DNA from 3 places in the Streptomyces sp. NPDC052114 genome. Region 2 is predicted to be linked to each of the others. Evidence: riboswitches for the same ligand, from Rfam matches in the RefSeq annotation. Region 2 holds a riboswitch; each other region holds the start of a gene.

What was found. A riboswitch is a leader RNA that binds a small molecule or an ion and turns the genes downstream of it on or off. The one in region 2 is predicted to bind cobalamin.
Region 1: it holds a riboswitch for cobalamin, as region 2 does, so the genes downstream of both, cobN (cobaltochelatase subunit CobN) here and AB0L89_RS28735 (CbtB-domain containing protein) in region 2, are expected to answer to the same signal.
Region 3: it holds a riboswitch for cobalamin, as region 2 does, so the genes downstream of both, metE (5-methyltetrahydropteroyltriglutamate--homocysteine S-methyltransferase) here and AB0L89_RS28735 (CbtB-domain containing protein) in region 2, are expected to answer to the same signal.

What each region holds. Positions count from the first base shown of each region.
Region 1 covers NZ_JBFAWC010000029.1:39,999-44,117, forward strand. Annotated here, with positions in the region: gene AB0L89_RS38600 (cobalamin biosynthesis protein CobG) at 1-806, opposite strand, end outside; cobalamin riboswitch at 915-1,049, shown strand; gene cobN (cobaltochelatase subunit CobN) at 1,085-4,119, shown strand, end outside.
Region 2 covers NZ_JBFAWC010000014.1:110,810-114,928, reverse strand. Annotated here, with positions in the region: gene AB0L89_RS28755 (DUF5954 family protein) at 1-381, shown strand, start outside; gene AB0L89_RS28750 (Tat pathway signal sequence domain protein) at 412-1,248, opposite strand; gene AB0L89_RS28745 (GNAT family N-acetyltransferase) at 1,532-2,335, shown strand; gene AB0L89_RS28740 (SH3 domain-containing protein) at 2,395-2,757, shown strand; cobalamin riboswitch at 2,783-2,918, shown strand; gene AB0L89_RS28735 (CbtB-domain containing protein) at 2,957-3,178, shown strand; gene AB0L89_RS28730 (CbtA family protein) at 3,201-3,962, shown strand; gene AB0L89_RS28725 (hypothetical protein) at 4,062-4,119, shown strand, end outside.
Region 3 covers NZ_JBFAWC010000016.1:139,278-143,396, reverse strand. Annotated here, with positions in the region: gene AB0L89_RS31075 (helix-turn-helix domain-containing protein) at 1-26, shown strand, start outside; gene metE (5-methyltetrahydropteroyltriglutamate--homocysteine S-methyltransferase) at 123-2,447, opposite strand; cobalamin riboswitch at 2,609-2,842, opposite strand; cobalamin riboswitch at 2,933-3,113, shown strand; gene AB0L89_RS31065 (CoA-acylating methylmalonate-semialdehyde dehydrogenase) at 3,325-4,119, shown strand, end outside.

The DNA.
Region 1 (4,119 bases), on a different contig from region 2:
ACGGCGACCGCGCGGCCGATGACGCCGGGGGCCGGCGGGGCGCTGCGGGACACGGCCCACGGATCGGCAGGATCGGCGTCGAAGCCCGCCCGCTCCAGCGCTCCGGACAGGTCCACGTGCTGGTCGCGGGGCAGTTCCCCCACCCGCCAGGCGCCGTTGCCCGCGGCGCGCGCGGCGGCCAGGAAGGCCCCGGCGACGGCGAGGGCGGCGCGCGGCGCGGCCTCGGCGGGCACCCGGAAGGCGCGGCCCCCGAGGCGGACGACCGCCGTCCCGCCCGATTGTGCGATCAAGGTCACATCGCCGCCGAGCCCGACGAGGTCCCCGCGCCCGTCGTCCAGGGCGAACAGGAAGCGGCCGGAGAGCTCGGTCGTCCACTCCTCGGCGCAGAGGAGTCCGTCCAGCTCACGGGCCCACAACTGCACGTCGGCGTGGCCGAGTCCGTCGATCGAGGCGAGCGGCGACGCCACCACGTTCCGCACGCGCTCGTGCCGTTCGGAGGGCAGCAGGCCCGCGTCCGCGAGCAGCGCGGAGAGCGCGCCGCCGCAGCTCTCGCCGAGGCCGCGCAGCTCGATGTTGCCGCGCGAGGTGACGCTGAGGTTCCCGTCGGCGAGGCGCTCCGCCGCGGTGGCCAGCGTCTCGGCCTGACGGGACGTCAAAAGGCCGCCGGGCAGGCGGAGTCGGGCCAGCAGGCCGTCGTCGGCGCGGTGCAGGCGCAGGGCCCCGGGGCAGGCGTCGCCTCGGTCACGTATGGGAGGTTCGCCCTGTTTTGGGGATGTTGCTCGGGTGGGCGGCATGGCGGCGAGCATACCCACGCGGATCCGGCCGGTCGCCTCCCGAGACCGGCCGTTGTGGCAGGTGGCCGCCCGGTCGACCGTGGGCAGGACTTACTATGCAGGCGGCGGGCCGCCAGGTCCGTCGAACGCCAGCGACGGCGTGGGTCCACCAGGACCCGAGGGAGGAAGCCCGGTGAGAATCCGGCGCGGTCCCGCCACTGTGAACCCCACCCGTGTGGGGTGAGCCAGGAACTCCTGCCGTCCACTCGACCACCCGGGGCGCGGACACCCCGAGGAAGGCCTGCGCACGCATGCTTCTGCTGCTGTCGACCTCCGACACCGACCTGCTCAGCGCCCGCGCGGCGGGAGGCCCGGTCGACTACCGGTTCGCCAACCCGTCCCGCCTCGACCTCGCCGAGCTGCCCGCGCTCCTCGACGGCGTCGAGCTCGTGGTCGTACGCCTCCTCGGCGGCGTCCGCGCCTGGCAGGAGGGCCTCGACCAGCTCATCGCCAGCAGGCTGCCCGTCGTCGTGCTCACCGGCGAACAGGCGCCCGACGCCCAGCTGATGGCGTCCTCGACCGTGCCCGTCGGCATCGCCGCCGAGGCGCACGCCTACCTCGCGCACGGCGGCCCCGCGAACCTGGAGCAGCTGGCGCGCTTCCTCTCCGACACCGTGCTGCTCACCGGCCACGGCTTCGAACCGCCGGCCGCCGCGCCGTCCTGGGGCCCGCTGGAGCGCACCGCCCGCACCGTCGAGGGCACGCTCGTGCCGACCGTCGCGGTGCTCTACTACCGCGCCCACCACATGAGCGGCAACACCGCCTTCGTGGACGCGCTGTGCGGCGCGATAGAGGACGCGGGCGCCCGCCCGCTCCCGCTGTACGTGGCCTCGCTGCGCGCCCCCGAGCCCGAGCTGATCGAGGAGCTGCGCGCCGCCGACACCATCGTGACCACCGTCCTCGCGGCCGGCGGCACCAAGCCCGCCGAGGCCTCCGCGGGCGGCGACGACGAGTCCTGGGACGCGGGCGCGCTGACCGGCCTGGACGTGCCGATCCTCCAGGCGCTGTGCCTGACCGGTTCGCGCGCGGCCTGGGAGGAGAACGACGAGGGCGTCTCGCCGCTGGACGCCGCGAGCCAGATCGCCGTGCCGGAGTTCGACGGCCGCCTCATCACCGTCCCCTTCTCCTTCAAGGAGATCGACGAGGACGGGCTTCCCGCGTACGTCGCCGACGCCGAGCGCGCCGCCCGCGTCGCCGGGATCGCCGTGCGCCACGCGCGCCTCAAGCACGTCCCGGCCGCCGACAAGCGCCTGGCGCTGGTGCTCTCCGCCTACCCGACCAAGCACTCCCGCATCGGCAACGCGGTGGGCCTCGACACCCCCGCCTCCGCCGTCGCGCTGCTGCGCCGGCTCATCGAGGAGGGCTACGACTTCGGGCCCGCCGAGGAGATCCCCGGTCTCGTCTCCGGCGACGGCGACGAGCTGATCCGCGCGCTGATCGACGCGGGCGGCCACGACCAGGACTGGCTCACCGAGGAGCAGCTCGCCGCCAACCCGGTCCGCATCCCGGCCGCCGACTACAAGCGCTGGTACGCGACGCTGCCCGCGGAGCTGCGCGAGTCCGTCGAGGAGCACTGGGGCCCGGCGCCCGGCGAGATGTTCCTCGACCGCTCCCGCGTGGGCCAGGGCGGCGACCCGGAGGGCGACATCGTCCTCGCGGCGCTGCGCCGCGGCAACCTCCTCGTCGTCATCCAGCCGCCGCGCGGCTTCGGCGAGAACCCCATCGCGATCTACCACGACCCCGATCTGCCGCCCTCGCACCACTACCTGGCGGCGTACCGCTGGATCGCGGCGGCCGCGTCCGACGGCGGCTTCGGCGCCGACGCGATGGTCCACCTCGGCAAGCACGGCAACCTGGAGTGGCTGCCCGGCAAGAACGCCGGCCTGTCCGCCGCCTGCGGCCCGGACGCCGCGCTCGGCGACCTGCCGCTGATCTACCCCTTCCTGGTCAACGACCCGGGCGAGGGCACCCAGGCCAAGCGCCGCGTGCACGCCACGCTCATCGACCACCTGGTGCCGCCGATGGCGCGCGCCGACTCCTACGGCGACATCGCGCGCCTGGAGCAGCTCCTCGACGAGTACGCCCAGATCAGCTCGATGGACCCGGCGAAGCTCCCGGCGATCCGCGCGCAGATCTGGACACTGATCCAGGCCGCGAAGCTCGACCACGACCTCGGGCTGGAGGAGCGCCCCGAGGACGACGGCTTCGACGACTTCCTGCTGCACGTCGACGGCTGGCTCTGCGAGATCAAGGACGCGCAGATCCGCGACGGCCTGCACGTCCTGGGCCAGGCGCCCACGGACACCGACCGCGTCAACCTCGTCCTGGCGATCCTGCGGGCCCGCCAGATCTGGGGCGGCACGACGGCCCTGCCGGGTCTGCGGGAGGCGCTGGGCCTGGACGAGTCGGCGGCGACGCGCACGAGCGCGGACGAGGCCGAGGAGAAGGCCCGCGCACTGGTGCAGGCGATGGACGACGCGGGCTGGGACCCGGCCGCCGTCGCCTCCGTGACGGGTGACCTGGGTGAACAGGTCGCCGCCGTCCTGGAGTTCGCGGCCCACGAGGTCGTGCCGCGCCTCGCGGCCACCACCGCCGAGCTCGACCACGCGCTGCACGCCCTGCGCGGCGGCTTCGTCCCCGCCGGGCCCAGCGGCTCGCCGCTGCGCGGTCTGGTCAACGTCCTGCCGACCGGCCGGAACTTCTACTCCGTCGACCCGAAGGCCGTCCCCTCCCGCCTCGCGTGGGAGACGGGCCAGGCGCTCGCCGACTCCCTCGTCGAGCGCTACCAGCAGGACAACGAGGGCGCTTACCCCACCTCCGTGGGCCTCTCGCTGTGGGGCACCAGCGCGATGCGCACCGCGGGCGACGACGTCGCCGAGGCCCTCGCCCTGCTCGGCGTCCGCCCCGTCTGGGACGACGCGTCGCGCCGCGTCACCGGCCTGGAGGCCGTGCCGCTCGACGAGCTCGGCCGTCCCCGCATCGACGTGACGCTGCGCATCTCGGGCTTCTTCCGCGACGCGTTCCCGCACACGATCGGCCTGCTCGACGACGCGGTGCGGCTCGCCGCCTCGCTGGACGAGCCGGCCGAGCAGAACCTCGTGCGCGCCCACACCCAGGCCGACCTGGCCGAGCACGGCGACGAGCGCCGGGCCACCACCCGCATCTTCGGCTCGCGCCCCGGCACGTACGGCGCGGGCCTGCTCCAGCTCATCGACTCGCGCGACTGGCGCACCGACGCGGACCTCGCCGAGGTCTACACGGTGTGGGGCGGCTACGCCTACGGCCG
Region 2 (4,119 bases):
CCCGACGTCGTGCTGCTGCCGGTCGGCTTCGGGGTGGCCGAGCGCGACGAGGAGGGCTGGCAGCCGCTCAGCACGCTCAGGCCCACCCCGCACGAGGCCCGGCGGACGCTGTACAGCGCGATGACCGAGACCTGGCCGCTGCTGTACGAGTTCGACGCCGCCCGCAAGGCCGCGTACGCGCGCGCCGCGGACCGCTTCAAGGCCGCGGGGCGCGCCAACGAAGTACGCGTGGGCAAGCGCCTGTTCCGTATCTGCCGCATCCAGCGCCTGGTCCGCCTGGGCCCCGACGGTCCGGAGCCGCCCCGCCCCAGTGACCAGGACACATACGGCCCGACGAAGATGCACCCGACCATGGACGAGGACGGCACCATTCACCAGTGAGGCCGATCCGTCCGGCCCCGCGCGGTCAGCTCAGGCGAGCTGATAGGCGCGGAGCCCGGTGAGGAGCAGGTGACAGTCCTTGAGCGAGCCCGAACTGTCGCCCAGGGAACGGTAGATGCCCCACTTGGGCCGGACCCGGTCGGCGAGGAAGGTGTCGACCCCGGACTTCGACTCGTCGATCACCGTGCTGCCGCCGCTCTTGAGGATCCAGCGTACGGAGCCCGACGACGCGTCACCGATCGTGATCCGGAAATCGACGTCGGTCCACTTGTCGTGCAGCGGCGACAGCGCGGTGCGGCCGACGAGCGTGTCCGAGCCGAACACCTTCAGCTCGATGGTCTGCACCCCGTCCACCCGCCGCAGCGACTGCACGACGATCGGTGACGTGCCCTGGCCCGGCTGCTTCATCTGCATGATGTGCGTGAACGTGCTGGTCGCCCGCAGGGACTGAGGGATGTACATGGAGTACGTCAGCCGCCAGGTCTGGCCCGGCAGCCAGCGCAGGAAGGAGTCGCCGTCGCGGCACCCGGTGACCTCCTGCCGCTGCCGGTCGCCCGCGGTGTCCCGGTCCACCGTGTGCATCGTGAAGCGCCAGTTGTCACCGTCGGTGCGGATGTGCGGCTTCGCCGCGGGATGGGAGTTCGCACGGTCGTCCTCGACGGTCTCCCAGGCCCGCATGCCGTCGCCGCGGGCGGTCGGCGACCAGCGCAGCCGCCATTCGGCGGCGGGCGCGGCGGGTGCGGTGATGCCGGAGAGGGCCGAGGCGGTCCCGGGAAGCGCGGCCGCCGCCGCGCCGCCGAGCGCCGCGCCCAGAAGTCCTCTGCGGGACGCGCCCCTTTGCTGCGTACCGCCCTGGAATCCACTCATCTCCCGCTGCCTCCTCATGGCTGGCTGGTCCTTCATGACGCGTGCCGCCGCTCACGCTCGTGTGTTCACGTGAATGAACGGTGTTCGCAAGTGTGGTACAGAGTCCCGTCATGACCGTGCATCGTCAATGGGGCGGAGCGAGGTGTGGTGGGGCGGGTGGGGCGGTATCGAGTCAATTCCGTTGCGGTGCGGGCACGGTGGCGCACGATGCGGACAGTGCGGCGTCGTACGTGAGGGACACTTCAGGATCAATCCCCGAATCGCCGTACCCTCAGGAGGTCCCATGACCGATCGCACGGAATCGATCGAATCGATGGAGCAGCTGGCCGCGGGCTGGCGCACCCTGGTGCTCGACCGCGACGCGGACGCGGACGTGCGGGACCTGCCGGGCATCGCCGTGCGCTGGGCCGACTGCCGGTTCGCCTTCTGGAACTGCCTCACGCTGACCGATGTCGACGCGGGCCCGGAACTCGTCGAGGAGCGCCTGCGCCGGGCCGCGGACATCATGCGCGCGAAGCGGCACCCCGGATTCCTCTGGCTCTTCGAGGGCCTCCTCGGCGACGAGGCGCGGGAGCAGTTGGAGGCGGCGGCCGACAAGGCGGGCCTCGCGTACGCCTTTCCCGGCACCGGCATGGCAGGGGACTTCCTGCCGATCCCCGACCCGGTCCACCCCGACCTGACGTTCGAGCGGGTGACCACCGACGACCAGCTGCGGGCGTACGCGGATCTGAACTCGCGCGCCTACGGCTTCCCGCTGGAGGACGGCCGTGACGGGCTCCTCGGGTCGGCCCTGTGGAAGGAAGGCGTGCACGCCTATCTGGGTGTACGGGACGGCGTCCCCGTGACCTGTGCCGCCACCGTCGAGACGGACGGCCGCCTCTTCGTCGTGCTCGTCGCCACGGACCCGGAGTGGGAACGACGGGGCTACGGCGAGGCGGTGACCCGCAAGGCGCTCCACGAGGGTGCCCGCGCCACGGGTCTGACCCGCGCCACCCTGCACGCGACGGCGGCGGGCGCGCCGGTGTATCCGCGGATCGGCTTCCGGCCAAACTCGCCGGTGCACTTCTACACGCTGAAGAGCGACTGACGAGCCACGGAAGCGCGACTCAAGGATCACGGTGATGGACCGGGCGCCTGGAGGACCCCATGACGAGTACGCGGCCCACCAAGCAGGTGACGGCACGGTCGTCCCACGAGATTCCCGCACGCGAACCGCTCCGCCTCGCCGCGGGTGACCGCGTCGAGGCCGGCGAACGCAGCCCCGACTGGCCGGAGTTCGTCTTCGTGACCGCCGCCCACGGAACGGGCTGGGTCCCGGCCCGGCACCTCTCGGGCCCGTCCGGATCGGTGCGCGTCGAGATCCCGTACGACACGACGGAACTGCCCACGGCCGCGGGGGACACCCTGGAGGTGGTCGCCGAGGACCGTGCGAGCGGCTGGCTGTGGTGCCGGAACTCCGACGGGCGGGAAGGGTGGGTGCCGGTCAGCAGCCTGATGACCGACCGGTGAGGGGCCGCCCCCTCTTGGCCATGAACGCGACACACGGTAACGTCGTGCTGTTGTCGACGACGGTCGGCGGAAGCCGGTGGGAATCCGGCGCGGTCGCGCCACTGTGTGCGAGGGCCTTCGGGCCCTCGTGAGCCAGACCCGTGACGGTCGTCCTGTGCACCACCGAGATGGGACGCGAATTCCCAGAGGAGGCTCCGCCATGGCGCAGCACGTCGCCCCGCCGACCGCCACCACCCCTGTCGTGCCGGACAGGCTGCCGTTGAAGGTGATCGCTCCCTGGGCGGTCTTCTTCGGGATCCTGATGCTGGTCCTGTTGTACTTCGTCGGCGCCGAGCAGGGCGCCGTCTCCGTGTTCAGCGGCGCGGAGGTCCATGAGTGGGTCCACGACGCCCGCCATCTGCTCGGCTTCCCCTGCCACTGAGCCGGAGGAACGCCGCGCGCTCATGAACTCCGCCACCGTACGCAATCTGCTCGTTCGGGGCATGCTCGCCGGCCTGGGGGCCGGCGTGCTCGCCCTCGTGATCTCCTACTGGCTCGGCGAGCCGAACGTCGACGCCGCCATCGGCTTCGAGGAGGCCCACGCCGCCCACTCCCACGGCGACGAGGTCGAACTCGTCTCGCGGAGCCTGCAGTCCACGGCCGGTCTCGCCACCGGCATCCTCGTCTACGGCGTGGCCTTCGGGGGCATCGCCGCGCTCGCCTTCTGTTTCGCCCTCGGGCGGGTGGGCCGCTTCGGCCCGCGCGCCACGGCGCTGCTGCTGTCCGGATGCGCCCTTCTTGCGGTGTACGTCGTGCCGTTCCTGAAGTACCCGGCCAATCCGCCCGCCGTCGGCAACCCCGACACCATCGGCAAGCGGACGACCCTGTACTTCCTGATGATCGTGCTCAGCGTGCTCCTCGCGATCGGTGCCACCATCCTCGGCAAGCGGCTCGCGCCACGGATCGGCACCTGGTACGCGACGGTGGCGGCCGTGCTCGGCTTCGCCGTCGCGGTCGGTATCGCGTTCGCCGTCCTGCCGGTGATCAACGACGTGCCGGGGAACTTCCCGGCCGCGCTCCTGTGGCGGTTCCGGCTCTCCGCCCTCGCCACGCAGATCGTGCTGTGGGGCGGATTCGGCCTGATCTTCGGTGAGTTGGCGCAGCGTCTGCTGCGGCCGGGGTCCGCGGACGTCGCCTCCGGACAGGCGGTGTCCACCGGGCGGTGACCCGGTCGACCCCAGCGGCGAGTGAGGGCCCACGGAACCTTCCGGGGGCCCTCTCGCGTTACACCGGGACCATGGACCGGCGTCGAGCAGAGGAGCCGAGTGAGCAGACGACTTCAGCCGCGCCACATCGTTCTCGGCGGCCGTGACGCGGTCGCCC
Region 3 (4,119 bases), on a different contig from region 2:
ACGCGCTGCTGCCGTCGTTCGCCTGACGGGACGCGGCACGACGGCGCACGTTCCGGGCACCGCTGGTGCCCTTGCCGGAGCGGCGACCCCCTCAAGTGGCCGCCCCGGCAAGGGGATCGGGGTCAGGCGGTGCGCTCGGGCAGCTCCGCCCGCACCTCACGGGCCGCGGCGACCAGGCTCGCCAGCGATGCCTTGGTCTCCGGCCAGCCGCGCGTCTTGAGACCGCAGTCCGGGTTCACCCACAGCCGGTCGGCGGGAATGGCTTCAAGTCCCTTGCGCAGCAGGGCCGCCGACTCCGCCGTGCTGGGCACGCGCGGCGAGTGGATGTCGTAGACGCCGGGCCCGACCTCGCGGGGATAGCCGCCCGTGGCCAGCTCGTCCGCGACCTGCATGTGCGAGCGGGCCGCCTCCAGACTGATGACGTCGGCGTCGAGTTCGTCGATGGCGCGCAGGATGTCGCCGAACTCGGCGTAGCACATGTGGGTGTGGATCTGGGTGTCCGGACGTACGCCGCTCGTGGAGAGGCGGAACGACTCCGTAGCCCAGGCGAGGTACGCGGCCTGGTCGGCGGCGCGCAGCGGCAGCGTCTCGCGCAGCGCGGGCTCGTCGACCTGGATCACCGAAGTGCCCGCCGCCTCCAGGTCGTTCACCTCGTCGCGCAGCGCGAGGGCGACCTGGCGCGCGGTGTCGCCGAGCGGCTGGTCGTCGCGGACGAAGGACCAGGCGAGCATCGTGACGGGACCCGTGAGCATGCCCTTGACCGGACGGGCGGTGAGGGACTGGGCGTAGGACGTCCAGCGCACCGTCATCGGCTCGGGCCGCGAGATGTCGCCCGCGAGCACCGGCGGGCGCACATAGCGCGTGCCGTACGACTGGACCCAGCCGTGCTGCGTGGCCAGATATCCGGTGAGCTGCTCGGCGAAGTACTGGACCATGTCGTTGCGTTCGGCCTCGCCGTGCACCAGGACGTCCAGGCCCGCCTTCTCCTGGAAGGCGATCACCTCCTGGATCTCGGCCCTGATGCGCTCCTCATAGCCGTCGGTGTCCACCCGTCCGGCGCGCAGGTCGGCGCGCGCGGTACGCAGTTCGGTCGTCTGCGGGAAGGAGCCGATGGTGGTCGTCGGCAGCTGCGGCAGGCCGAGGCGGCCCCGCTGGGCGGGCGCGCGCTCCGGGTAGGCGTGCGCGCGGCGGGCGTCGGCCTCGGTGACGCCCGCGACGCGGGCGCGTACCGCCGGATCGTGGGTGAGCGCCGAGCCGGCCCGGGAGGCCAGGTCGGCCCGGTTGGCGGCCAGTTCGGCGGTGATGGCGCCGGGTCCCTGGGCCAGGCCGCGCGCCAGGACGGCGATCTCGGTGGTCTTCTGCCGGGCGAAGGCCAGCCAGCGGGCGATCTGCGGGTCGATGTCGCGCTCGGCGGTCGCGTCCAGCGGGACGTGCAGCAGCGAGCAGGACGCGGAGACGTCGACCCGGTCGGCGAGCCCGAGGAGGGTGCCCAGCGTGGCGAGCGACTTCTCCAGGTCGTTGAGCCAGATGTTGCGGCCGTTGACCACGCCCGCGACCAGCCGCTTGCCGGGCAGTCCGCCGACGGCCGCGAGGTCGTCGAGCTGGCCCGCGGCCGACTCGGTGAAGTCGAGGGCGAGCCCCTCGACCGGCGCCTTGGCGAGCACGGGCAGCGCCTTGCCGAGCCTGCCGAAGTAGGAGGCGACGAGCAGCCTGGGCCGGTCGGTGAGGGCGCCGAGGTCGCGGTAGGCGCGCGTGGCCGCGTTCAGCTCGGCCGGGGTGCGGTCCTGGACCAGCGCGGGTTCGTCGAGCTGGACCCAGTCGGCGCCCGCGGCCCGCAGGTCGGCGAGCACCTCCGCGTACACGGGGAGCAGCCGGTCCAGGAGCGTCAGCGGCTCGAAGTCCGGGGCCACGCCGGGCGCGGGCTTGGCGAGCAGCAGATACGTGACCGGGCCGACCAGGACCGGGCGCGCGGTGTGCCCCTGCGCGAGCGCTTCCCTGAGCTCGTCGACCTGCTTGCCGGAGTCTGCGGTGAAGACGGTGTCGGGACCCAGCTCGGGCACCAGATAGTGGTAGTTCGTGTCGAACCACTTGGTCATCTCCAGCGGCGCCACGTCCTGGGTGCCGCGGGCCATCGCGAAGTACCCGTCCAGGGCGTCGGCGGTGACGGCGTCGCGGTGCCGGGCGGGGACGGCGCCGACCATCACGCTGGTGTCCAGGACGTGGTCGTAGTACGAGAAGTCGCCGGTCGGCACCTCGTGGAGGCCGGCGTCGGCGAGGTGGCGCCAGGCGGTCCGGCGCAGCGTCGCGGCGGTCTCCCGCAGCTCCTGGGCGGTGACCCGGCCCTTCCAGTAGCCCTCGACGGCCTTCTTCAGTTCGCGGTTCTGGCCCTGGCGGGGGTAGCCGTACACGGTGGCGTGCACTGCCGCGGCTGCGGACTTGGATGTCACGGAACTCTCCTTCGCGAGCGTGTCGGTGCCGATCCCGGCGGCGACGGGGGCGCGAAGGGTGTGACGCATCGGGAGGAGCGGACCGGCGCCGTGCGCGCGGTCGTCCGCCTGATGTGTACGCCGACCCGCCCTCGAGGTCACCGAGATCTCCGTGCGCGATCGGTCGCGCACGGGCAACGGGCAGGTCTTCGGACTCGCGGGCCCGTCCACCGCCTTCGTGAGAAGGCGCGGACACCTACTGGCCGTCGCTTCCCAGGACCGGCTCTCCGGTCCCAGTGCGTGTGACGGCGGTCGTTCCCGCTCACCGCTGCGGGGCAGTCCCGGATTCCCACCGGGTTCCCTCTTGCGACGCGCCTGCCTGGCGGGCAGGGCGAACCAGCTGCAGTGGTCAGCGTATACCCGCCGAAGGTCACGCAGGTGGCCCGCGGATGTCGACCCGGTGCCGGGGAGGGTGGGGTGGACTTACTAGGACGTCCAACTATATGTTCGTGAGCAGAGCCCGCGGTGCAGGGAAGCCGGTGTGAATCCGGCGCGGTCCCGCCACTGTGACCGGGGAGTGCGTTCTCGCCGAGCGATACGCCACTGACGGACAAGTCCCGTCGGGAAGGCGGGAGAACGCGCGTTGATCCGGGAGTCAGGATACCGGCCGCGGGGTGTTCCGTGTTGTCCACGAGGATGGAGCAGACACGCATGGCACCGGTCCGTACCCACGACCCAGGTGATCCGGCGGAGCGCGCGGCGGTCCCCGCCCGCGCTCAACTCCCCGACGGCCCCTAGGCCTTCGCGTCCCACGGCTGCCCCGGCCACGCCCCCCGACGGGCGCTGTCGGCGGTCTGCCGTGCCATCCCCGGATCCCACCTGACGAGAGCAGGCTCCCATGGTCCGTGAACTGACCCATCTCATCTCCGGCAAGCACGTGCGCGGGGCCTCGGGGCTCTACGCCGACGTGTACGACCCCAACTCCGGCTCCGTGCAGGCCCAGGTGCCGCTGGCCGGCCGCGCGGAGACGGCCGAGGCGATCGCCGACGCCGAGGAGGCGCAGCGCGCGTGGGGCGAGTGGAACCCGCAGCGGCGCGCCCGCGTCCTGCTGCGCTTCCTCCAACTCGTCGAGGGCGAGCGGGACTCGCTGGCCCGGCTCCTGTCCGGCGAGCACGGCAAGACCGTCGCCGACGCCCACGGCGACCTGCAACGCGGCCTGGAGGTCGTCGAGTTCGCCGCGGGCATCCCGCATCTGCTGAAGGGCGAGTTCACCGACAACGCGGGCACCGGCATCGACGTGTACTCCTTGCGCGTACCCCTCGGCGTCATGGCCGGGATCACCCCGTTCAACTTCCCCGCGATGATCCCGCTGTGGCAGCTGGCGCCCGCGCTCGCCTGCGGCAACTCCTTCGTCCTCAAGCCGTCCGAGCGCGCGCCGTCCGTACCGCTCAGGCTCGCCGAACTGTTCCTGGAGGCGGGCCTGCCGCCCGGCGTCCTGAACGTCGTCAACGGCGGCAAGGAAGCCGTGGACACCCTCCTGGAGGACCCGCGCGTCCAGGCGCTCGGCTTCGTCGGCTCCACCCCGATCGCCGCGCACATCTACGCCACCGCCGCCGCGCAGGGCAAGCGCGCCCAGTGCTTCGGCGGCGCCAAGAACCACATGATCGTTATGCCGGACGCCGACCTCGACCAG